DNA from 2 places in the Streptacidiphilus sp. MAP12-16 genome. Region 1 is predicted to be linked to the other one. Evidence: riboswitches for the same ligand, from Rfam matches in the RefSeq annotation. Region 1 holds a riboswitch; the other holds the start of a gene.
What was found. Region 1 has a riboswitch for thiamine pyrophosphate ahead of ABIA33_RS18025 (cytosine permease). Riboswitches for the same ligand answer to the same signal wherever they lie in the genome.
Positions count from the first base shown of each region.

Region 2: another riboswitch for thiamine pyrophosphate. It lies ahead of thiO (glycine oxidase ThiO); the one in region 1 lies ahead of ABIA33_RS18025 (cytosine permease).

Region 1 is NZ_JBGCBY010000012.1:105,999-117,506, reverse strand. Features, by position in the region: gene ABIA33_RS18065 (protein NO VEIN domain-containing protein) at 1-134, opposite strand, end outside; gene ABIA33_RS18060 (DUF4232 domain-containing protein) at 1,254-1,907, opposite strand; gene ABIA33_RS18055 (hypothetical protein) at 2,372-2,854, opposite strand; gene ABIA33_RS18050 (IS701 family transposase) at 2,967-4,391, shown strand; gene ABIA33_RS18045 (helix-turn-helix transcriptional regulator) at 4,430-4,573, shown strand; gene ABIA33_RS18040 (hypothetical protein) at 5,571-5,933, shown strand; tRNA gene ABIA33_RS18035 (tRNA-Ser) at 6,072-6,160, opposite strand; gene ABIA33_RS18030 (trypsin-like peptidase domain-containing protein) at 6,311-7,996, opposite strand; TPP riboswitch at 8,293-8,407, shown strand; gene ABIA33_RS18025 (cytosine permease) at 8,410-9,771, shown strand; gene ABIA33_RS18020 (glycerophosphodiester phosphodiesterase) at 9,939-10,727, shown strand; gene ABIA33_RS18015 (ATP-binding protein) at 11,011-11,508, shown strand, end outside.
Region 2 is NZ_JBGCBY010000005.1:258,203-269,710, reverse strand. Features, by position in the region: gene ABIA33_RS08600 (polyprenyl synthetase family protein) at 1-782, shown strand, start outside; gene thiE (thiamine phosphate synthase) at 838-1,512, opposite strand; gene ABIA33_RS08590 (Rv2175c family DNA-binding protein) at 1,509-1,874, opposite strand; gene ABIA33_RS08585 (NAD(P)/FAD-dependent oxidoreductase) at 1,939-3,213, opposite strand; TPP riboswitch at 3,466-3,551, shown strand; gene thiO (glycine oxidase ThiO) at 3,657-4,805, shown strand; gene thiS (sulfur carrier protein ThiS) at 4,802-5,014, shown strand; gene ABIA33_RS08570 (thiazole synthase) at 5,024-5,818, shown strand; gene pknB (Stk1 family PASTA domain-containing Ser/Thr kinase) at 5,947-7,884, shown strand; gene ABIA33_RS08560 (nitroreductase family protein) at 7,971-8,675, shown strand; gene ABIA33_RS08555 (sulfite oxidase-like oxidoreductase) at 8,707-9,357, opposite strand; gene bfr (bacterioferritin) at 9,516-9,995, shown strand; gene ABIA33_RS08545 (bacterioferritin-associated ferredoxin) at 10,141-10,359, opposite strand; gene ABIA33_RS08540 (class II 3-deoxy-7-phosphoheptulonate synthase) at 10,516-11,508, opposite strand, start outside.

The sequences.
Region 1 (11,508 bases):
TCAATCTTGCGAGGGGGGCTCGCGATGTCGTAGCGGTAGCCTGCCGTACTCACATCGACCGGTTCGCGGCCGGCGGTCCGCTCCAGCGCCATGACGTAGTCGATGGCTGTGCGCTCGGTCTCCCGATTGCCCATGCTCCTCCCCTGTCGGATCCGAGCATCTCGCACTCAGCCCGCCTCAATATGCCCGCTTTACAACAATGCCAGTGATCACGCTGCTTGACCTGGGACGTTCTCGGTCGTCCCAGACACTGGCCGATCGCGCCGTCGGCATCCCCGCGTGACCGCGGTCTACCCATCGAACTGGCGCGCAACTGGCGCGGAGCCTGAGCCGCTCACGTGATCGCTACCGGGGCACGGGTAAGGAACGGTGTCGCCTCGGCGCGAACTAGTGCTGCACGGTCCCGTGGGCGCCTGGCCTACAGCATGATGCATCCATGCAAACCAGACTCACCTACAAAGACAGGCAGCAACGACGCGCGTTGCTCTCGGTCTGGGCCGAAGATGAAGCAAGATGCCTACGCGTCGCGGAATCGCATCCGGAAGACGGCGACTGTCCCTCGTGTTCGCGGGCTGCACCCTGCGACGTGCGCTTGCTGCTTGTCCACGCCCGACACTGGCGTCAGCAATCCCAAGTCGGGCAAGCCCGTGGAGTCGGTCGACAACGAGAGTTCACATGCACCTCGGCCGATGTGCTGCAGTGGGTGGAACTGGACGACAAGCGCAACGGCCTTGACAACGAGGCTCAACTTGACCACCTTCTGGCCGGTCTACCGGACCCCGAACCTGAGGACCCCCCGCACCCTCTCTGCCTTGGCTGCAAGGAACCCACGCCCAGCGACCCCCGCATCGATGAGCGCGCCCGCCGAATCACGTTCGAACCATGCGGCTGCGTCCTGGCGATCCGTGAGCCTTGCTAACTTCGCATGCCGGATTCGCGAGCCGATCGCCGGCCTGCCGACTGGGCTCCAATGGCGGAGGGCCGACCTCTTCGTCCCGAAGCAATTCAGGCTGCTGTTCGATGTGCAGCTCCAACCTGGTTGACGTGCCGGAACCGTCCCTGAACGTCCGCGGCTGTACGGCTGAGTACGGCGCCGTTGTAGCGCAGTTAGACACTCACGGCGGGGCACGGTCGTACATCGACAGTTTTCAAGACGGCGACCATCAGGCGGAGCCGACCGCCGTCTACCTGCCAAGTTGCCAGCAAACCCCCTACCAGTGATCGCTACCGTTGCATTGCGTCGGGCGCGGGCGTCACGAGGGCCGGACGGAGGACAGTGCGGTGACCTTCACCGTGTTGTCGCACTCGGCGAAGACGCCGTCGTCCATCGCGATCTGGTGGGCACCGGCGCCCGGGAGGCCTAGCACGATCGTCGGGTAGGAGGCGGGTGTGGCCCCGGAGACGCAGTAGCCGCCGGCCTCTCCCTGCACCTGGACGAAGGTGAGCTTCACCCACGCCTTTTCGTGGGGTGCCAGTCGCACAGCTGACGCAGCGCCCATGTGATGCACCATCAGCGGCAGATTGTGGTCCGGGGCCCCGTTCCCCGCCCCTGCCACCGTCGGGAAGCCCAGCAGCGTGCAGCTGTGGCCCGAGGTGTTCGTGACGCCGACGACCACCGCTCCCGTCCCCGTCCCCTGCGGCCGGACCGCCGCCTGGTGCGCGGGCGACACCGCCACCTCGGCCGCAGTACAGCGCCGTATGGCATCGCTCGACGCCGTGGGCGTCGTCGTAGGCGCGGCGGCCAACGCGGTGAGGGACGAAGTCGGAGTCGCGCTTGCCGCCACGCTCGGACCCGCCGGCGTTGCCGCACCCGCCGTTGCGGTCGGGTCGCACCCGGCCACCAGCCCGACGGCCGCTGCCGCCACCACCGTCGCCACGGCCCCACGGACACGGTTGTTGCGCTGCATGACATACCCCCAAGAGAACCCGGCCGGTTCCCCACCGGCGTTTCGCCCTGGAACACACCACCCTCCCCCGCAGCGGTTTCCCACCCCACCCAGGTGTGACAGAACGGTGACGATCCGCCAGAACCCGGACCCGCCCCGTCAGCTCCGCCACCCAGGGTCGTATCGCGGATCAGGCGGACATGGAGCTGGCCGCCCTCCAGGCCGGGGACACGAAGGAAGCAAAAAAAGGCGCAGGTCAGAACGCATCTGACCTGGGCCGAAATCTGAGCCTCCTGTCGGGTTCAAACCGACGACCCCCGCTTTACAAGAATGCAAGTGATCACGCCGTCTGACCTGGGTCGTTCCCAGTCACGCTGGATTCGCGTCGATCGCCCCGCCAACATCCCCGAGCGCCCGTGACATACCGGCCAATCTGGCGCGCTACTGGCGCACGCGCCACTGGACCGCCTCGGTTAGAGGGTTCGTCAGTGGTTGAGGTTGGCGAACGGCAGCCCGCCGTAGAGCGCCTCGAACTCAGCGATCAAAGCCTTCTCGGCTTCGCGCGGCTGCTCACTCGGCTTCCATCCCACCAGCAGCGCTGCGGAGTCCTGTAGCTGCCAGATGTACCGCCCGCCGTGGTGGCTGGTACCGCCGAGACCGTGACGGGCGTACTGTGCCAGCCTCCCGCGCAGGCCGTGGCCGCCAGCTGCACCAGCCGCGGCCTTCCCGATATAGACGACCTCGGCGCCATCCACCCACTTCTCCGCCAGCTTCTTCACACTCACCGCCGGATCACGCTGCTTGCGCCATCCGGCGGTGCTGGCCGTCTGGAAGGACGGGGCCCGGTCAGCGATCCGCATCACAACGTAAATCCCGCCGCCCCGAGGGATCTGGGAGACCGCGACGTCGGAGAAGCTGACGAACCCATTGAAGCCCCGCAGCTCAAGGCCCTGCAGCGTCAGTGGCATGGGGGAGAGTATGGCCGCCGCGGCCCCGGCTAGCGGTGGTTTGTTGACGGCGGCTCAGGTGCGCAGTAGGCCAGTAGTAGAGGAACGTCGCCTCGCTGCCTGGGAGCGTGTGATGACCCGTCGCGTGCCGTGTCCGCCCGCTCCGGGCCCGCTGGAAGCCTATGCCGCACGCTTCGATGACCTCTTCTCGACCCTGGCACAGCGCCGCGGGTTCCGGGAGTACCTCGCGGGGCTGCTGCTGCCGCGGGACCGCAACAAGACGCTGACCTGCCTGGCCGGCACCGAGCCGGTGGTCGGCGCCCAGCACGCGGCGGTGCAGCGGCTGCAGTTCTTCTTGTCCGAGTCGACCTGGGACCACGAGCGGGTCAACGCCCGCCGGGTGGAGCTGCTGCTGGCCGATCCCGCGACCACTCCGCACATCGGTGGGGTGCTGGTGATCGACGACTCGGGGGACCGGAAAGATGGGAAGGCGACCGCGCACATCGGCCGGCAGTGGCTGGGCCGGCTGGGCAAGACCGACAACGGCATCGTCACGGTGACCACCTGCTGGGCCGACGAGAACCTTTACTACCCGCTGCACGCCGTGCCCTACAGCCCCGCCCACCACTTCCCCAAGGGAAAGAGCGACCCCGACTTCCGCACGAAACTGCAGATCGCCGCCGAACTGGCCCGCACCGCGAAGGCTTCAGGGGTGGCCTTCCGAGCCGTGGCCGCCGACTGCGCCTACGGCGACCAGGATGGCTTCCGCAGGCAACTCCACGCGGTGGGACTGCCGTTCGTCATGGCCCTCAAACCCAGCCACGGCACCTGGGCCTACGGCAAGGACGCCTACACCCCCGCCGACGCCGCCCGTGCCCTGACCTGGACCGACCCCGAACATCCCGGCGACTGGACCGCCGTCGAGCGCACCTTCCGCGACGGACACACCGAGACATGGTGGGCCGCCGACGCCCACCTCGGCTGGTGGGGACCCGACGGCAACGTTCGCCTGGTCGTGGCGACCACCGACCCGACCACCCTGCCCACGCAAGCCACCTGGTACCTGGCCACCGACCTGCCCCGCCCCGGCAGCCCCCGCGAGGCCGACAGCCCCGAACCCGCCGCCGACCTGAACGAAGTCGTGCGGATCTACGGCATCCGACACTGGATCGAGCAGAGCTACAAGCAGGTCAAGGACGAACTCGGGTGGGCCGACTTCCAGGTGCGCTCCGATACCGCCATCCGCCGCCACCAGACCCTGGTCACCTGCGCGTTCTCGTTCTGCTGGGACACCTGGTTCGCTCAACCGCCGGACCGCGAGCTCGCCGTTGTCCCCGCGGTCCCGCCAGCCGAAACTCCGGCAGGATCGGCTGAGAGGGGGCCCAACCAGACCCCATCAGCCCCGCCTGGCCAGCTGGCCCAAGGCGATCCGCGCCGTCCGGGCCTGGCTCGACCCCTGGATCACCCTCCAACGCTGCTGGCGAGCATGGACCAACGCAGCCCCGCCACCCGAACTTCAACCCCTGATCAACGCCGTCGGCGCAGGCCATCCACTTGATCTCTACTCCCCGGTTTAACAAACCACCGCTAGAGGAAATGGGCGTCTCCCGCTCTGCCTTCTACCGCATGCGCGCCCTGGGCGAGGCTCCCAAGTGCTCGAAGCTGCCCAATGGCCAGATCCGGGTCAGCCGCTCCGACCTGGATGCCTGGTGGCAGCACTGCGAGGATGTGGCGTGCTGACCTTCGACGTTCGGATCTACGCCATTGAGCGGCGTCCGGACAGGCCAAAGCCCTTCCGGGTGCGCTGGAAGGTCGGATCTACGCCTCACAGCAAGAGCTACGTCCTCAAAGTACAGGCGGACGGCCGGCGTTCGGAGCTCATGACCGCGCTCCGGGAGGGCCAGCAGTTCGATGAGGAGTCCGGTCTCCCTGCTGCAGAGTGGAAACTGCTCCAGCAGCCGACATGGTTCGAGCACGCCAAGGCCCATGCGGCGATGAAGTGGCCACGGTCGTCGGCAAAGAGCCGCGGTGCCCGTGCTGACGCTCTGGCCACCGTCACCTCCGCCTTAGTGACCGATCGACAGGGTGCGCCGGACGCGAAGGTTCTACGCAGAGCCTTGTCCTGCTGGGCGTTCAATGCCTCCGGACGCTTGCCCGAGCCGCCTGCCGGCATTGCGGCTGCCCTCGCGTGGATCGCTGGGAAATCGGTCCGACTGCCTGCGTTGGAGGACTCCGACACGATCCGCGCGGCCTTGGATGCCTTGTCCCTCAAGCTCGATGGCACGCAGGCCGCCGACAACACGATCCGTCGTAAACGGATGGTCTTCAACAATGCCTTGCAGTACGCCATTGAGCGTCGCCACTTGACCGCGAACCCGCTTCAGTTCGTGGACTGGACGCCTCCCGAGGTAGACGACGAGGTTGACTGGCGCTGGGTACCCAACCCCACGCAGGGCCGTGCGCTGATCGAGGCAGCCGGGGAGGTCTCGGCTCGGGGACGTCACCTCAAGGCGTTTTACGGCTGCATCCTCTATGCGGCCACCCATCCGGCAGAAGCGACGGATCTGCACCTGGCCGACTGCACCCTTCCTGGCCAGGGATGGGGCGTCGTCTTGCTGGCGGGCAGTTCCCCTCGTGCGGGAACGATGTGGACCGACGACGGTCAGACCCACGACGTGCGGGGCCTGAAGCGTCGAGCGCGCAAGAGCACCAGGGAGATCCCCATCCCTCCGGTCTCGTGCAGCTGCTGCGCGAGCACATCAACGAGTTCGGTGTGGCACCCGACGGCCGGCTGTTTCGGGCAGCCGAGGGCGGTCGGCTCCTGTCGAAGGAATACGCCGCCGTGTGGAAGGGGGCACGCAGGGGTGCGCTCACCCCCGAAGAAGTGGCGTCCCTGCTGGCCGACGTGCCCTACGCGCTGCGCCACACCTGTGTGTCCGGATGGCTGTTGGCCGGCGTCGACCCGATCGAGGTTGCGCGGCGGGCGGGACACAGCGTCGCGGTTCTGTTCCGTTTCTACGCAAAGATCATCGCTGGCAGGAGGGACCACGCCAACCAGCAGATCGAGCGCTTCCTCAACGGAGCTGAGCTGCTGGAATAGCGAATCCCCCTGGGGCACACCTGGGGCACACGCGCTGGTCCACAGCGGTATCCGGGCATACATGGTGGGACAGGAATCGAAAAGGGCCGGTATGGGAGCTCATCCCGATACCGGCCCTGATCTGCGTGTTCTGAGCTGCGGAGAGCGAGGGATTCGAACCCTCGGTCACGGTTCCCCGTGACGACAGTTTTCAAGACTGTTCCCTTAGGCCGCTCGGGCAGCTCTCCATGCACGGGCATGGTCCGTGGGGAGGCCCCGTGGATGACCGCGCCCAGGGATCTTCTCATGACTCGGGGCGTGTGTGGGAAGCGAATAGCCCCGTACGGCGGTGGGGCTGGTTGCCGTACGGGGCCGGGTGCGCAGGGTGGGGCGGGGGGCTACTGGTCGCCGACGCGGGAGCCGAGGGTCAGGTTGGTGGTGTGGCTCTGGCCGTCGCGGGTGTAGGTGACGCTGACCGTGTCGCCGGGGTGGTGCGACCAGATCTCGCTGACCAGGGTCGGGCCGCTGTCAATCGCCACCCCGTCCAGCTGGGTGATCACGTCGCCCGGCTTGAGGCCGGCCTTGTCGGCCGGGCCGCCGGCGGTGATCGCCGGGGTGCCCTGGACCGGCGCGGAGGCGATCTTCGCACCGACGCCGGTGTAGCTGTCGTCGCGCAGGATGCCGATGATCGGGTAGACCGGCTTGCCGGTCTTGATCAGCTGGTCGGCGACCCACTTGGCCTGGTTGATCGGGATTGCGAAGCCCAGGCCGATGCTGCCGGACTGGCCGCCGGTGGAGCTGTTGCTGCCCGTCGACTGGATCGCCGAGTCGATGCCGATGACCTGGCCGGAGGCGTTCATCAGCGGGCCGCCGGAGTTGCCCGGGTTGATCGAGGCGTCGGTCTGCAGGGCGTTCATGTAGGAGGTCTGCGCGCCGGTCGAGTCTCCCGAGGCGACGGGGCGGTTCTTGGCGCTGACGATGCCCGAGGTGACCGTGCCGGAGAGCCCGAAGGGCGCGCCGATGGCGATGGTGGTGTCACCCACAGCCACCTGGTCCGAGTTGCCGAGGGCCAGCGGCACCAGCGGCTTCTTCGGCGTCTGGGACAGCTTGATCACGGCGACGTCGTAGCCGGAGGCCCGGCCGACGATCGTGGCCGGGTAGCTGCTGCCGTCGGAGAACTTCACCGTCAGCTTGCCGCCGTTGTCCGACGGAGCCACGACGTGGTTGTTCGTCAGGATGTGGCCCTGGGTGTCGTAGACGAAGCCGGTACCGGTGCCGGACTCCTGCGAGTTGCTGGCCTCGATGGTCACCACGCTGGGCAGCGCACGGGCGGCGATCCCGGCGATGCTGTCGGGTGCGCGGCTGAGCGCCTTGGGGTCGATGGTCGAGGTGACGGTCGTGCTGCCACTCGAGCTGTCCCGAGTCTCGAGCCAGGAGCCGATACCGCCGCCGATACCGCCCGCGATGATCGCCGTCGCGGCGAGCAAGGCGATCAGGCCGCCGCGGCGCTTCTTGCGCGACGCGGTGCCGTCGTCGTACGGCGGGAAGGGAGTTCCGCCCGGGTAGCCGCCGTACTGCGGCTGCGCAGCACCGTACGGGGGCGGCGGGGGCGACTGGTGGGCGTAGGCGGTCGCCTCCACCGGCGGCGGGAACTCCGGGGCGGCGGCAACGGTCGGCAGCGGCTGCTCCGGGAACGCGGCCAGGACGGGCGCGGCGGGAACCGGAGGCACCGGTGGGACGGGTGGAACGGGCGGCACGGTCGGCTCAGCTATCGGCTGCTGCGCGTTCGGCGGCGGGTAGCCGGCGAGAGCCGGGTCAGCCGGCGGGTCGATCGGCTCCTGAGCGGCGACCGGCTGGACGAGGGTCTGCTCGGCCGCTGTGTTGTCCGGGGCGCCGGCGTCCTGGACGGGCTGGACGGGCTGGACGGGCTGGACGGGCTGGACGGGCTGGACGACGGTGTCGTCCGGCGCGGCGTCGGTCGGCACGGCGCGCGTCCGCACGTCGGGGGACGGTCCCGCCGAATCCCCACTGGTGGGGACGGGCTGCTCCGACCCGGCGTTCCCACCCTCGTGCTCGGTACTCACGAATGACCTCCTAGTGCGGGACCTCGGTCCCAAGCATTGCCCACCCAGTGTCAGGGCATCGTAAGGGCCAGCCATGCGCTATTCCCCATGTCGCATCTATAGCGCACCCGTCTGAGAGGTTCCTTACGAGTCCCGAAGGAAGTTGTTAACGCGACTGTTCGGGGGCGTCCGAGGGCACTTGAGGCGTTCGGCAGGCTCTGAGCCAGCTCTGGGCCAGCTCCAGGTCGGCGTCCGGCGGGCGTCCGAGACGCGACCGTGCCTTGGCCTGTCGCGCCTGTGGCCCTAGCATGACCCTCGAACTGATACGCGGGAGCTTGGACCAATCCAGGCTGAGAGGGCGCCGAACACGGGGCGCCGACCGCCTGAACCTGACCGGGTAATGCCGGCGTAGGGAGCTGAGCATCGTGACGTCCGTGTCGCCGTCCCCTGTCCTGGACCAGCCGCAGCCCGGCCCGCGCCCCGAGGCGCCACTCGTCCTGGACACCAACCCGCCGCGCACTCTCGGCTTCCGCGACCAGGCGGCTTTCTGGACGAACCTCGGCGTGAGCCTGATCGGCTTCCAGAGCGCCGCGACCGTCCTGGTCTTCAACGGCAAGGACCTCTCCCTCGCCGCGTCCTTCACCGCCATCGTCGCCGGTACGGTGATCGGCTCGCTGATGCTCGGCGTCGCCGCCGTCATCGGGACCAGGGCGGGCGCGCCCGCGATGGCGATCCTGCGCGGACTGTTCGGCACCCGGATGTCCTACCTGCCGACCGTGCTCAACATCGTCCAGTGCCTCGGCTGGGGCGTGTTCGAGCTGACCGTGATCGCCATGGGCGCGGAGGCGCTGTACGGCGGCGTTCCGCACTGGGTGTACGTCGTGGCCGCGGGCGCGCTGACGACGGCGATGACGATCCGTCCGCTCGGCTCCATCGCCGTGCTGCGCAAGTACGTGGCAGTCGCGGTCGGCGTCGCGATGCTGTTCTTCACCGTGGAGCTGCTGCGCCGGGGCGTGCCGGACCCGAGCCCCGGCAACTGGACCGGCTTCCTTCCGGCCGTGGACTCGGTGATCGCGGTCTCCATCTCCTTCGTGCCGCTGGCGGCCGACTACACCCGGCACGCGAAGACCACTCGGAGCTCCTTCTGGGGCGCGTTCACCGGCTACACCGTCTCCCAGGTGTGGTGCTACGTCGTGGGTCTGCTGGCGCTGGTGCAGGTGGGCGGGGACCCCAACAAGATCTTCACCACCTTCATGGGCATCACGGCGGGCTGGGTCTTCTTCACCGTTCTGGTGGTGCGCGAGGCGGACCAGTCCTTCGCCAACGTCTACTCCACCGCCATGTCGCTGCAGAACCTCTTCCCCAGGGTCGACCGCCGCATCCTGACCGTCGGGCTCGGCGCGCTGGTCACCGGGCTCGCGCTGCTGGTCACCGACTTCACCGGCTACGAGTCCTTCCTCGGGCTGATCGGCGCGGTGTTCGTACCGCTGTCGGCCGTGCTGGCGGTGGACTTCTTCTTCGGCGCGGGAAAGCGCGAAGGCGGCTGGGACCTGTCCGAGACCGCGCCGACGCGCTGGCTCACGCTGCTGCCCTGGGCCGTGGGCTTCGCCGTGTACCAGCTGATCGCACCGGCGCAGCTCACCGGGTGGGCGAAGGGCTGGCCCGACTTCTGGGCGCACGCGCAGGACGCGACCCACATCCACCCGCAGGTGTGGACGTCCGCGTCGCTGTTCTCCTTCGTCGTCCCCGCTCTACTGACCTGGGCCCTGACGCCGCTGCTCCGCAGGGGCCGTTAACCGGCCACACCGTCAGAATTCACCTGACGCAACCGAGGTGGCGGCGGGCGCGCGCCTATCGTTGTTCCGTGTCCAACGCACCTCATCCGCAGACGCCGCAGCCCCGGTCACCGCAGACCAGGACGCCGCAGCGGCAGACGCCGCACCCCCGGACGCCGCTGAGGCCGATCGTGCTTCCCAACCGTGCGGCCACCCGTGTCGTCGCGCACCGGGGCGCGTCCGGCACCCTGGCCGAACACACCCTCGCGGCGTACCAGCTCGCGGTCGAGCAGGGTGCGGACGCCCTGGAGTGCGACGTCAGGCTCACCGCCGACGGCCACCTGGTCTGTGTCCACGACCGCCGGGTGGACCGCACGTCCAACGGCCGGGGCGTGGTGTCGACCCTGGAGCTGGCCCAGCTGTCCGAGTTGGACTTCGGCTCCTGGAAGGGCGTGGTGGACTGGGCGGACGCCACGCACACGTCGGTGCTCACCCTGGAGCGGTTGCTGGAGTTCGCCACAACCTGCGGCCGCCGGATCGAGCTCGCCATCGAGACCAAGCACCCCACCCGCTACGCGGGCCTGGTGGAGCGCCGGCTACTGGAGCTGCTGCACCGCTTCGACCTGGTCACGCCCAAGAGCGGCGAGCGCTCCCCGGTGCGGATCATGAGCTTCTCCCAGCTGTCGCTGCGCCGGGTGCGTGAACTCGCTCCCGCCATCCCCACCGTCTTTCTGATGGAACGGGTGCCGCTGCGCTTCCGCGACGGCAGCCTCCCGCACGGGGCACGGATCGCCGGACCCGGCATCGACCTGGTGCGGTCCAATCCCGGTTATGTGGCCGTGCTGCACCGCGCCGGGCACCGGGTGCACGTGTGGACAGTCGACGATCCGGAGGACGTCGAGCTGTGCCTGCGGCTGGGCGTGGACGCGATCATCAGCAATCATCCGCGCCAGGTACTTGACCAGCTGGGCCGGTAGTGCGGACCATACCGAGTCAGAGGGTTCGCCGCGACGTACTCCGGACGTAGCTCTCCGGACGGCGTGCGCGGGCGCACCGAAATCACCGGAAATTCCCCCGGATCGCCATTCTTCACCACCCTGGATAAACGCTCAGTCACCAGGTCGCTACGCATAGTAAAAAGAGTGCCAGGGTTCGACTTACCGATGCTTCGGGATGCCCTGAGGTCCTTCCATTCTCGTTTCCGCCACGTCCGCACCGGGCATTCACACCCTGGCTGACAGCTGAGGAGGAGGTCCGGGGGTGGCGCTGGTGGTAGCGCGTGATGTGCCGACTTCTTCGGCGACCATGGCCGTGCCGCATGGTCCCGCGAGCGTGAGCACCGCACGGCGTCGTCTGCGAAAAGATCTCGCCGAACAGCAGGTGCCGGACGTCGTCATCGACGACGCCGTACTCATACTTTCCGAACTACTGAGCAACGCCTGCCGCCACGCCCGGCCGCTGGACCCTGCGCTCGACTGCGCGCACAACGGGTCACACGCCGGAGCGCACGGCGGGTCCCACGACGGTGTACGGGACGCGTCGGAACCGGCGTCGCCGAGCGGCGCGCGTCCCGACGGCGGCCGTCCCGACGGCGGCCGCGTGGTCGTCGGCTGGGAGCTGCACAGCGACGGTCTGCTGACGGTCGAGGTCACGGACGGCGGCGGGCCGACCCGTCCCCGGCGCGGGAGCCCGTCGTTGACCGCGCGCGGGGGGCGCGGGCTCAGCATCGTCGGGCAACTGGCCAGCGACTGGGGCGTG
Region 2 (11,508 bases), on a different contig from region 1:
GCCTGCCCTCCGTGCACCGCCGCTTCGAGGCCCAGCACACCGCCCGGGGCTGGCGCGGCGACAGTGCCCGGTACGGCGCGGCCGGTGCCGTGCTGCTCGGCGACCTGCTGCTGGCCTGGTGCGACGAGCTGCTCTGGGACTGCGGGCTGGATCGGGACGCGGTCCGACGCGCCAAGCCGCTGTTCGACCTGATGCGGACGGAGGTGATGGCGGGTCAGTACCTGGACATGCTGGGGCCCGCCGCCGCCTGGGCCGAGGACGACGGCAGCGACCCGATCGAACGGGCTCGCACCGTGATCCACTACAAGTCGGCGAAATACACCATCGAGCGCCCGCTGCAGATCGGCGGTCTGCTCGCCGGTGCCGACCCGGCGCTGACCACCGCCTACGGGGCCTATGGACTGCCACTGGGCGAGGCGTTCCAGCTCCGCGACGACCTGCTCGGCGTCTACGGGGACCCCTCCCTCACCGGAAAGCCCGCCGGGGACGACCTGCGCGAGGGGAAGCGCACCCTCCTCGTCGCCGAGGCCCTGGCGACCTGCTCCCGGGCGGACGCCCGGCTGCTGGACGACCTGCTGGGCGCGCCGGGCCTCGCCGAGCCCGAGGTCGAACTGCTGCGCCGGGCGATCACCCGCAGCGGCGCTCCGGAACGGGTCGAGGCCCGGATCGAGTCGCTGATGCGCGAGTCCCTGACCGCACTGGACTCGGCGCCGATCGTCGAGCCGCAGGCCCGCCGGGTGCTGCGGCGCCTCGCGGACGCGGCGACGGCGCGGCGGTACTGACGACCAGGTCTTACGACCTGGGGAGCCGCGCCGTCCGGACGGCAACGGCGAGGCGTCAGGCCCGCTCGCGCACCCTTCGGGCGAGATCCGCGGCGGCGGCGTGCGGGTCGGCCGCAGCCGTGAGGGCACGGACGACGACGATCCGCCGCGCGCCCGCGTCCAGCACCTGGTCCAGGTTCCCGGCGTCGATGCCGCCGATGGCGAACCAGGGCCGGTCCGGGGCCACCTCGGGCTGCCGCTTCGCCGCGTACTCGACCAGGCCGAGTCCGGGCGCATGGCGCCCCGGCTTGGTCGGCGTCGGCCAGACCGGACCGGTGCAGAAGTAGTCGACACCCGGCTCGACCAGCGCCGCGTCCACCTCCGACTCGGCGTGGCAGGAGCGGCCGATCACCATGTCGTCGCCGAGGATCGCGCGGGCTGCCAGGACCGGAAGGTCGTCCTGCCCGAGGTGCAGTACCTCCGGCCGTGCCGCATGGGCGACGTCGGCGCGGTCGTTCACCGACAGCAGCCTGCCGTGGCGCCGGCAGGCGTCGGCGAACACCTCCAGCTGCTCCAGCTCCTGCCGGGCCTCCAGGCCCTTGTCACGAAGCTGCACGACGTCCACACCGCCCGCGAGCACGGCGTCGAGGAACTCGGCGAGGTCGCCCTGCTCCCGGCGCCCGTCCGTGCACAGGTAGAGCCGGGCGTCGGCGAGACGGGCCCGTGCGCCCGCGCCCACGGCGGCGCTCACAGGAGCAGCGCCTGCGCCCGGCGCTTGACCTCGGTGCCGCGGTTCTCGTTCAGTGCCTGCGCGGGGGTGCCGGGCAGCGAGGGGTCGTCGGTGAACAGCCACTCCAGCGCCTCGGCGTCGGAGTACCCGTTGTCACGGAGCACCGTCAGCAGGCCGACGATACCCTTCACGGGTCCGTCGGGGCCGATGAACGCGGCGGGGACCTGCAGCGAGTTGTTCTCGCCTCGGCGTACGGCGATCAGCGTGCCGTCGTCCACCATCCGGCGGACCTTGGTCACGACCAGGCCCCACTGCTCGGCGATGTCGGGGACGTACATCCACGCGGGGATCAGGGCGTCAATCTTGGGATCAATCTGGCTCACGCCCCCCAGCCTGCCATCCCTGGCCGCCCCCGCGCACCACCACGCCCCCGCACGCCCCCCGAACTCAGCAGAGTTCGGGCCGAACGGCCGCCTTCAACTGGACCGAGGGATCGGCCGCCGACACCCGGTCGACCGGCCTGCCGCGCTCGATCAGCCGCCGTCCCTGGGCCAGGTCGCGGGGCCGGTCGACGGCGAGCAACGCCACCGGCACGTCGCCGCGCAGCCACAGCGCGCCCCAGCCTCCGCCGCCCGCCGGGTCGCCGCGCCAGAGGAGTTCGTCGCCGGCGCCGTGGTGCCCCGCGTACTGGACCATGCGGCCGAACTGCTCCGACCAGAAGTACGGCACCGGGTCGTACACCTGCTCCGGGCCCAGTTCCTCCAGCCGGAGTGCGTTGGTCGCCGCCACCCGCGCGCCCTGCAGGGCGTTGTCCCAGTGGTGCACCCGCAGCCGCGTCCGGTAGCGCGCGGAAGGGAACGAGGCGCAGTCGCCGACCGCGAACACGCCCTCGGCCGAGGTCCGCAGCCAGGCGTCGGCGGCGACGGCGCCGGTGTCGTCCAGGGCGATGCCGGATCCGTCCAGCCACCCGGTGTCCGGCCGGGCCCCGATCCCCACCACGACGGCGTCCGCCACGAGTTCGCTGCCGTCGGTCAGCAGGACGGCGGTGCGGGCGTCGCCCTCCAGTCGCTCGTCCCCGGCCACGACGCCGCCCACCCCGGTGCTGGTCCGCAGCTCGATGCCCGCCTCGGCGTACCAGTCGCGCATCCGCTCGCCGACCTCCGCGGGCAGCGCACCGGCGAGCGGCACCGGCGCCGCCTCCAGCACGGTCACCTCGCAGCCCAGCAGCCGCGCCACGGTCGCGGCCTCCGCGCCGATCCAGCCCGCGCCGACGACGACGATCCGCGCGCCGGGGCGCAGCACGCCCTTGAGTGCGACGGCGTCATCGTGCGTCCGCAGCAGGTAGGCGCTCGCGGGCTGGCCGGGCAGGACGACCGGCGTCGCGCCGGTGGCGAGCACCAGCCGGTCGTAGGGCAGGTCTCCGCCCTCGATGTGGAGCAGCCGCCGTTCGGTGTCGAGGCCGACGGCCCGACGGCCGAGCAGCAGTTCGACGCCCAGCTCGGTGTAGTCGACCTCGAAGCGCGAGTGCTCGGCCCGGCCCAGCAGGATGTCCTTGGACAGCGGCGGCCGGTCGTACGGGGGGTGGTGCTCCGCCCCGACCAGCACGAGTTCGCCCGGATAGCCCTGCTCGCGCAGCGCGACGACGGTCTGCACCCCGGCCATCCCCGCGCCCGCCACGACGATGCGCTGCACGTTCTGCCGCACGCTCTCCCGCTCAGACATCCCGCCACTGTAGGACCGACCGGCACATGGTGGCTGGATGAAGGAGCGGGGCGCGGGCCAAGAGCGGGGCGCGAAGCGCTTCCCTTGGGGGTGGTGGTCGGGCGACGGGCGGGGGTGCGGAGGAGGGAGTCGATGCGGAGCATCGGTCGACCGACGACAAGCCGTCCAGGCGACGGCCATCGCCCCGTGACGCCAGCCACCATGTGCCGGTCGGTCCAAGCCGCATGCGCGCGACTACAGTGGACGGGAAACCACGGGAGCCCGGCGTACCGGGCTGAGAGGGAGGCGGCAGGCCTCCGACCGTCCGAACCTGATCCGGGTCATGCCGGCGAAGGGAGCGCAGCACCGTGTCACGCGCCCATATCGACAGCGGTCGAACAGAGAGCCGTCGAACAGACGGCGGCCGAGCAGACGGCGACGACACCGCGGGCGGCCACTCCGACGTGCTGGTCGTCGGCGGCGGCGTCATCGGTCTCGGCGTCGCCTGGCGCACCGCCCAACGCGGGCTCTCGGTCACCGTTCTCGACCCGGCCCCGGGCCAGGGCGCCAACCAGGTCGCTGCCGGCATGCTCGCCCCCGTCACCGAGCTCCAGTACGGCGAGGAGGAGCTGCTGCGGCTCGGCATCGCCTCCAACCAGCGCTACGCCGCCTTCGCCGCCGAGCTCACCGAGGCGACCGGCCTGTCCACCGGCTACCGGGTCTGCGGCACCCTCGCCACCGCCCTCGACGCCGACGACCGCGCCGAGCTGCGCGAGCTGTACGCCTTCCAGCAGCGCCTCGGCCTGGACGTGTCCTGGCTGACCGGCCGCGAGTGCCGCAAGCTCGAACCCATGCTCGCGCCGTCCGTACAGGGCGGCCTGCTGGTGACCGGCGACCACCAGGTGGACGGCCGCCGCCTCGGCGCGGCCCTGGTCGAGGCCTGCCTCCGCGCGGGCGTCCGGATCCACCGTTCCCGCGCGGCTCGCGTGACGACCCGCCAGGACCGCGCCACCGGCGCCCTCGCCGAGGGCGGCGCCGTCCTCACCGCCGATCAGACCGTGCTGGCCGCCGGCTGCTGGTCCGGCGAGATACCCGGCCTGCCGCCGGAGGCCCGGCTTCCGGTTCGCCCGGTCAAGGGCCAGATCCTGCGTCTGCGGATGACCTCGGCCTTCGGCGTGCCCTTCCTCTCCCGCAACCTCCGCGCCGTCGTGCGCGGTTGCCACCTCTACCTGGTCCCGCGCGAGGACGGCGAGCTGGTCGTCGGCGCGACCATGGAGGAGCAGGGCTTCGACACCACCGTCACCGCAGGGGGCGTGTACGAGCTGCTCAGGGACGCTCACGAGCTGGTCCCCGGCATCACCGAACTCCCTCTGGTCGAGACCGGCGCGGGCCTGCGCCCCGGCACTCCGGACAACGCCCCGCTGCTGGGCCCGACCGCACTGCCGGGGCTGGTCGCCGCCACCGGCCACCATCGCAACGGCGTGCTGCTGACCCCGGTCACGGCCGACGCCGTCGCCGCGTACCTGGCCACCGGCAACCTGCCGCCGGAGGCCGCCCCGTTCGCCCCGACCCGCTTCGACCGGCACAGTGCCCTCTCGGAGGCCTCCCTATGACGACGACTCTGCCCATCCGCGTCAACGGCGACGCCCGCGAGGTCCCGCCCGGCACCACGCTCGCCGAGGTCGTCGCCGGCCTCAGCGCCGCGCCCTCGGGTGTCGCGGCCGCCGTCAACGAGGCCGTCGTGCCCCGCAGCGCCTGGTCCGCCACCCCCCTCGCCGCCGACGACCGCGTCGAGATCCTCACCGCAGTCCAAGGAGGCTGATCCGGAGCCATGTCCGACGACATCCTCACCATCGCCGACCGCAGCTTCGGCTCCCGTCTGATCATGGGAACCGGCGGCGCACCCAGCCTGGACGTGCTGGAGCAGGCGCTGCGCCTGTCCGGCACCGAGCTGACCACCGTCGCCATGCGCCGTATCAACCCCTCCGCCCGCGGCTCCGTGCTGGAGGTCCTGCAGCGCAACGACATCCAGGTACTCCCCAACACCGCGGGCTGCTTCACCGCCGGAGAGGCCGTGCTCACCGCCCGGCTGGCCCGCGAGGCGTTGGGGACGAACTGGGTGAAGCTCGAGGTCGTCGCGGACGAGCGCACCCTGCTCCCCGACCCGATCGAACTCCTTGACGCCGCCGAGACCCTCGTCGACGACGGCTTCGTCGTCCTCCCCTACACCAACGACGACCCGGTCCTGGCCCGCAAGCTGGAGGACGCCGGGTGCGCGGCGGTGATGCCGCTCGGCTCCCCCATCGGCTCCGGCCTGGGCATCCGCAATCCGCACAACTTCCAGCTGATCGTCGAGCGGGCCGGCGTCCCGGTGATCCTGGACGCGGGCGCGGGCACCGCCTCCGACGCGGCGTTCGCGATGGAGCTCGGCTGCGCGGCCGTGATGCTCGCCACAGCGGTGACCCGCGCGCAGGAGCCCGCGCTCATGGCGGAGGCGATGCGGCACGCCGTCGAGGCGGGGCGGCTGGCCTACCGGGCCGGGCGGATCCCGCGGCGCTTCCACGCCGAGGCGTCCTCACCGATGGCCGGACGGGCGCAGTTCGATCCGGAGGCGCCGGCGTTCTGACGGCGCGCGGGGCTGACGGCGCGCGGGGCGCGCACGATGTGACGACGGCGTGACGATTCTTACCATCGCGCAACGACCGCGCCGTCGCTGCACCCGCAGGGCCGCCACCGCACCGTAAACTGCGTTGGATGGACACGACCCTGCACGACCCCCTTCTCGGGCGGATGCTCGACGCCCGCTACCGGGTCGAGCAGCGCATCGCCGTCGGCGGCATGGCCACGGTCTACCGGGGCCTGGACACCCGCCTGGACCGGGTCGTCGCACTCAAGGTCATGCATCCGGGGCTGGCGAGCGACCCCGACTTCACCGCCCGCTTCATCCGCGAGGCCAAGGCCGTCGCCCGGTTGTCGCACCCCAACGTCGTCAACGTCTTCGACCAGGGTGCGGACGGTGACGCCGTCTTCCTGGCCATGGAGTACGTGCCCGGCTGGACGCTGCGCGACCTGATGCGGGACCGGGGCGCGCTGACCCCGCGCACCGTCCTGGACATCCTGGAGCCGATCCTCGCCGGCCTGGGCGCCGCCCACCGCGCCGGTCTGGTGCACCGGGACGTGAAGCCGGAGAACGTCCTGCTCACCGAGGACGGCCGGGTCAAGGTCACCGACTTCGGCCTGGTGCGGGCCGTCAGCGGGGAGAGCCAGGTGACGACCGGGCAGGTCATGGGCACGGTCTCGTACTTGGCCCCGGAGCAGATCGAGCAGGGCGCGACCGACCCCCGCACGGACGTGTACGCGTGCGGCGTCCTGATGTTCGAGATGCTGACCGGCCGCAAGCCGCACACCGGCGAGAGCCCGATGCAGGTCATCTTCCAGCACCTCAGCACCGACGTGCCGCCGCCGTCGACGCTGGTGCCGGGCCTGGCCCCGCAGCTCGACGCCATAACGGTCGCCGCGACCGCGCGTGACGCCAACCGCCGCCCCGCGGACGCCGTCGAACTGCTGGCGACGCTCCAGCAGATCCGACGGGGGCTGGCCCCCGCGCAACTGGACGCGGAGCCGGCCGCCGCCGCGCAGTCGGCGGCGTTCCCCGGCGCGGACCCGACGACGGCGATGCCGTCCGGTCCGCCGGTCGAGCGCACCAGCGTGATGCAGTTGCCCCCCGACCTGGTCATGCCGCGCCGAGCGGAACCCGACGAGCGGCAGTTCCAGCCGCAGCCGCGCACCGCCGCCGGGCGTCCGCGTCGCCGCCGCCGGGGGTGGCTGCTCCCGGTCACCGTGCTGCTGGTCATCGGCCTGGTCGCCGCCGGCGCGACCTGGGCGCTCAACGGCCTGTACATGCAGATGCCGAGTGTGCTCGGCCAGCCGCAGGGCACCGCGGTGCAGACACTGCAGGGCGACGGTCTGACCGTCGCCCTGCAGCAGGACTTCAGCGCGACCGTCGGCAAGGGCAAAGTGATCAGCAGTGATCCCGGTGCGGGCGCGCGGATCCGCAAGGACGCGACGGTCACCCTGGACGTGTCCAAGGGACCGAACCGGCCGACCGTGCCGGACGTGTCGGGCAAGTCGCAGGCGGACGCCGAACAGGCGATCAAGGACGCGGGCCTGGCGATCGGTCAGGTCACCCAGGCCGGCAGCGACACCGTGCCGCAGGGCGACGTGATCAGCACGAACCCCGGCAGCGGCACCCAGCAGCAGCCGAACACCCCGGTCGACCTGGTCGTCAGCAACGGTCAGGCGCCCACCGACCTGCCCAACGTCGTCGGGGAGCCGGTGGACCAGGCCACCTCGGACCTGAGGGATGCGGGCTTCACCGTCCAGGTGAACCCCGACCAGGTGTTCTCGTCCACCATCGACGCCGGCTCCGTGGTCAACCAGAGCCCCAACGGGGCGAAGGCCGGGCAGGGATCGACGGTGACGCTGACCGTGTCCAAGGGCCAGCAACTGCTGTCCGTGCCGGATGTGACGGGCAAGAACGAACGCGAGGCCAAGAAGATCCTGCAGGCTGCCGGCTTCAAGGTGCAGGCGATCAAGCTCAATCCGTTCGGCAACCCCACCGTCCACATCGAGAGCCCCAATGGCGGCCAGCAGGCCCCGCAGGGCAGCACGGTGACCATCACCCTGCTCTGACAGCTGACAGCCCGGAGCGGGGCGCCCCCCTTCCAGGAGGCACCCGCCGCCGTGCGTTCAGGGAGTGCTCCGTACACTCCTTGCGCATGACCCCACCTGTGTCAGCGGACCTTTTCGACACCATGGCCACCATGCGGGCCATGCGGCGGCTCAGCGCCGACCCGGTGCCGGACGAGCTGCTCGAACGGCTCGTCCAGGCCGCCGTGTACGGGCCGAGCGGGTCCAACGCGCAGGACTACCAGTACGTCCTGGTGACGGACCGCCAGGTGGTCGCGACGCTCGCGCCGCTGTGGACCCGCTGCGTGGACGCCTATCTGGCCTCGGCAGGCCGCACCACCCCGGCGGCGATGGACGACGCCGCGTTCGAGCGGATGCGCGCCGCGATCGAGTACCAGCGGGACCACTTCGCCGAGACCCCGGCGCTGGTCATCCCCTGCTACCGGGCCCCGAAGGTCAACGCGGACCTGGACGGCCTGCGCGGCATGGTCGCCCAGCTGGGCACCGCCGGGCTGGGACGGCTCGCGGCTCGGGGCGGCCGGTTCAGCCTCCTGGGAGAGGCGTCCAGCGTCTACCCGGGCGTCCAGAACCTGCTGCTGGCCGCCCGAGCTCTCGGCCTGGGCGCCAATCTGACGATCTGGCACCTGATGCTGGAGCGCGAGTGGAAGGCCGCCCTGGGCATCCCCTCGGACGTCCACACCTTCGCCGTCATCCCGATCGGCTGGCCGCTCGGCAACTTCGGCCCGGTCCGCCGCCGACCCGTCGCCGACGTGCTCCACCGCGACCGCTGGTAGGCGGCACGCGCCCAGGTCGCTTCCCCGGTCGTCAGAGTTCGGGGCCGTCGCCGGGCTGTTCCTGGTAGGAGTAGCGCTGCTCGGACCAGGGGTCGCCGACGTTGTGGTAGCCGCGCTCCTCCCAGAAGCCACGGCGGTCGGCGGTCATGTACTCGACGCCGCGGACCCACTTGGGGCCCTTCCAGGCGTAGAGGTGGGGGACGACGAGGCGGACCGGGAAGCCGTGCTCGACCGTGAGCGGGTCGCCGTTGCGGTCGGTGGCGAAGAGGCAGGAGGGGTCGGCGAAGTCCGCGAGGCGGAGGTTGGAGCTGAAGCCGTACTCGGCCCAGACCATCACATGGGTGACCTCGGGCGCGGGAGGTGCCAGTTCCAGGATGGTGGTGGTGGCGACTCCGCCCCAACGGCTGCCGAGCATGCTGAAGCGGGTGACGCAGTGCAGGTCGGCCGTGACGGTGGTGCGCGGGAGGGTCATGAAGCCCTGGTGGTCCCAGCTCTGCTTGTCGCCGGAGGCGGTTGCGCCGAACACCTGGAACTCCCAGGTCTGCGGCTTGAACCGGGGGACCGGGCCGTAGTGGAGCACGGGCCATCCACGTTGCAGTCGCTGGCCGGGCGGGAGGGCTCCTGACTGTGGCTCCGGTGCTTCAGCCTGGGCCGTGGCCTGCTCGTTCTCGGACTGACCCATGTGTCCATGGTGACAGATCGTCCCCGCAGCAGCGCGCACGGGGTATCTCGGGGAGCGCAGCCCGAGGGCGCAGGCGAGTGTGACCTTACTGGATCTCGTTCGGCGCCGGTGGAACGATTCGCAAAACCGTACTGAACGGCACAGAAAGGGCGCGACTCATGCAGGGCGACCCCGAGGTCCTCGAGTTCCTCAACGAGCAGCTGACCGCCGAGCTGACCGCGATCAACCAGTATTTCCTGCACTACAAGATGCAGGAGAACTTCGGCTGGACGAAGCTGGCGAAGTTCACCCGCTCGGAGTCCATCGACGAGATGAAGCACGCCGAAGTCCTCACCGACCGCATCCTCTTCCTGGACGGGCTGCCGAACTACCAGCGGCTCTTCCACCTGCGGATCGGGCAGACCGTCGGGGAGATGTTCCAGGCCGACCGGCAGATCGAGGTCGAGGCCATCGACCGGCTGCGGCGCGGCATCGTGGTGATGCGCGCCAAGGGGGACGTCACCTCGGCGAACATCTTCGAGCACATCCTGGAGGACGAGGAGCACCACATCGACTACCTCGACACGCAGCTGGAACTGCTGGCGAAGCTGGGGGAGCCGCTGTACATCGCGCAGCTGATCGAGCAGCCGGAGAGCTAGGCTGCGCCGGCAGCAGAGGCAAGCGAGCGACCATGCACAGCCAGGGGCGCGGGGAACTGCGCTGCCAACCAGCTACGGAGGCATACGGCTGGCAGCGCGGTTCCCCGCGCCCCTGCTGTGGTTGCTTTGTGGTTGCTCAACGCCCCTAAGCGGCGTCGGCGAGGCCCAGCCGCGCGGCGAGGCGGGCGGTCGGGCACGGGCGCGCCCCCTCGTGCCCGAGCAGCGCCTGTATCCGGCGGACGCAGGACCCGCAGTCGGTGCCGGCCTTGCAGCCGCCCGCGACCTGGCGGGGCGTGGTCGCGCCGGCGGCGATCTCCTCGCGGACGCGCTCCTCGGTGACCGCATGGCACAGACACACGTACATGGCGGTCGCTCCTGGCCTCGGGGTCGGTTCGGCGGGGTCGGGTTCAGCTAAGGCTAACCTTACCGAATCGCAGGCGAACGCGAAAAGCCCCCCTCGGTTCCGTTTGCTGGATCCGAGAGGGGCGTTCGTCACACTGCCGGGGTCAGACTGCCCGAGTCACACGCCTCGGTACATCTCTGCGACCAGGAACGCCAGGTCCAGCGACTGGCTGCGGTTGAGCCGCGGGTCGCAGGCCGTCTCGTAGCGCTGGTGCAGGTCGTCCACGAAGACCTCGTCGCCGCCGCCGACGCACTCGGTGACGTCGTCGCCGGTCAGCTCCACATGGATGCCGCCCGGGTGGGTGCCCAGCGCGCGGTGCACCTCGAAGAAGCCCTTGACCTCGTCCAGGACATCGTCGAAGCGACGGGTCTTGTGCCCGGTCTCCGCCTCGTAGGTGTTGCCGTGCATGGGGTCGCAGATCCACACGACCTTCGCACCGCTCGCGGTGACCTTCTCCACCAGCTCCGGCAGCCGGTCGCGGACCTTGCCTGCACCCATCCGGGTGATGAAGGTGAGCCGTCCGGGCTCGCGGTCCGGGTCCAGCCGGTCGATCAGCGTCAGCGCCTCGTCCACGGTCGTGGTCGGGCCGAGCTTCACCCCGATGGGGTTGCGGATCTGGGACGCGAACTCGATGTGCGCGTGGTCCAGCTGCCGCGTGCGCTCGCCGATCCAGACCATGTGGCCCGACACGTCGTACAGGTGGCCGGTACGGGAGTCGGTGCGGGTCATCGCCGTCTCGTAGTCCAGCACCAGCGCCTCGTGCGACGCGTAGAACTCGACCGTCCGGAACTCCTCCGGGTCCACCCCGCAGGCGTTCATGAAGGACAGCGCACTGTCGATCTCCTTGGCGAGTCGCTCGTAGCGCTGGCCGGAGGGCGAGTTGCGGACGAAGTCCTGGTTCCAGGCGTGGACCTGGCGCAGGTCGGCGTAACCACCGGTGGTGAAGGCGCGGACCAGGTTGAGCGTCGACGCGGACGCGTTGTACATCCGCTTGAGCCGCTCCGGGTCCGGGATGCGGGACTCGGGCGTGAACGCGAAACCGTTCACCGAGTCGCCCCGGTAGACCGGCAGGGTCACACCGTCACGGGTCTCGGTCGACTTGGAGCGGGG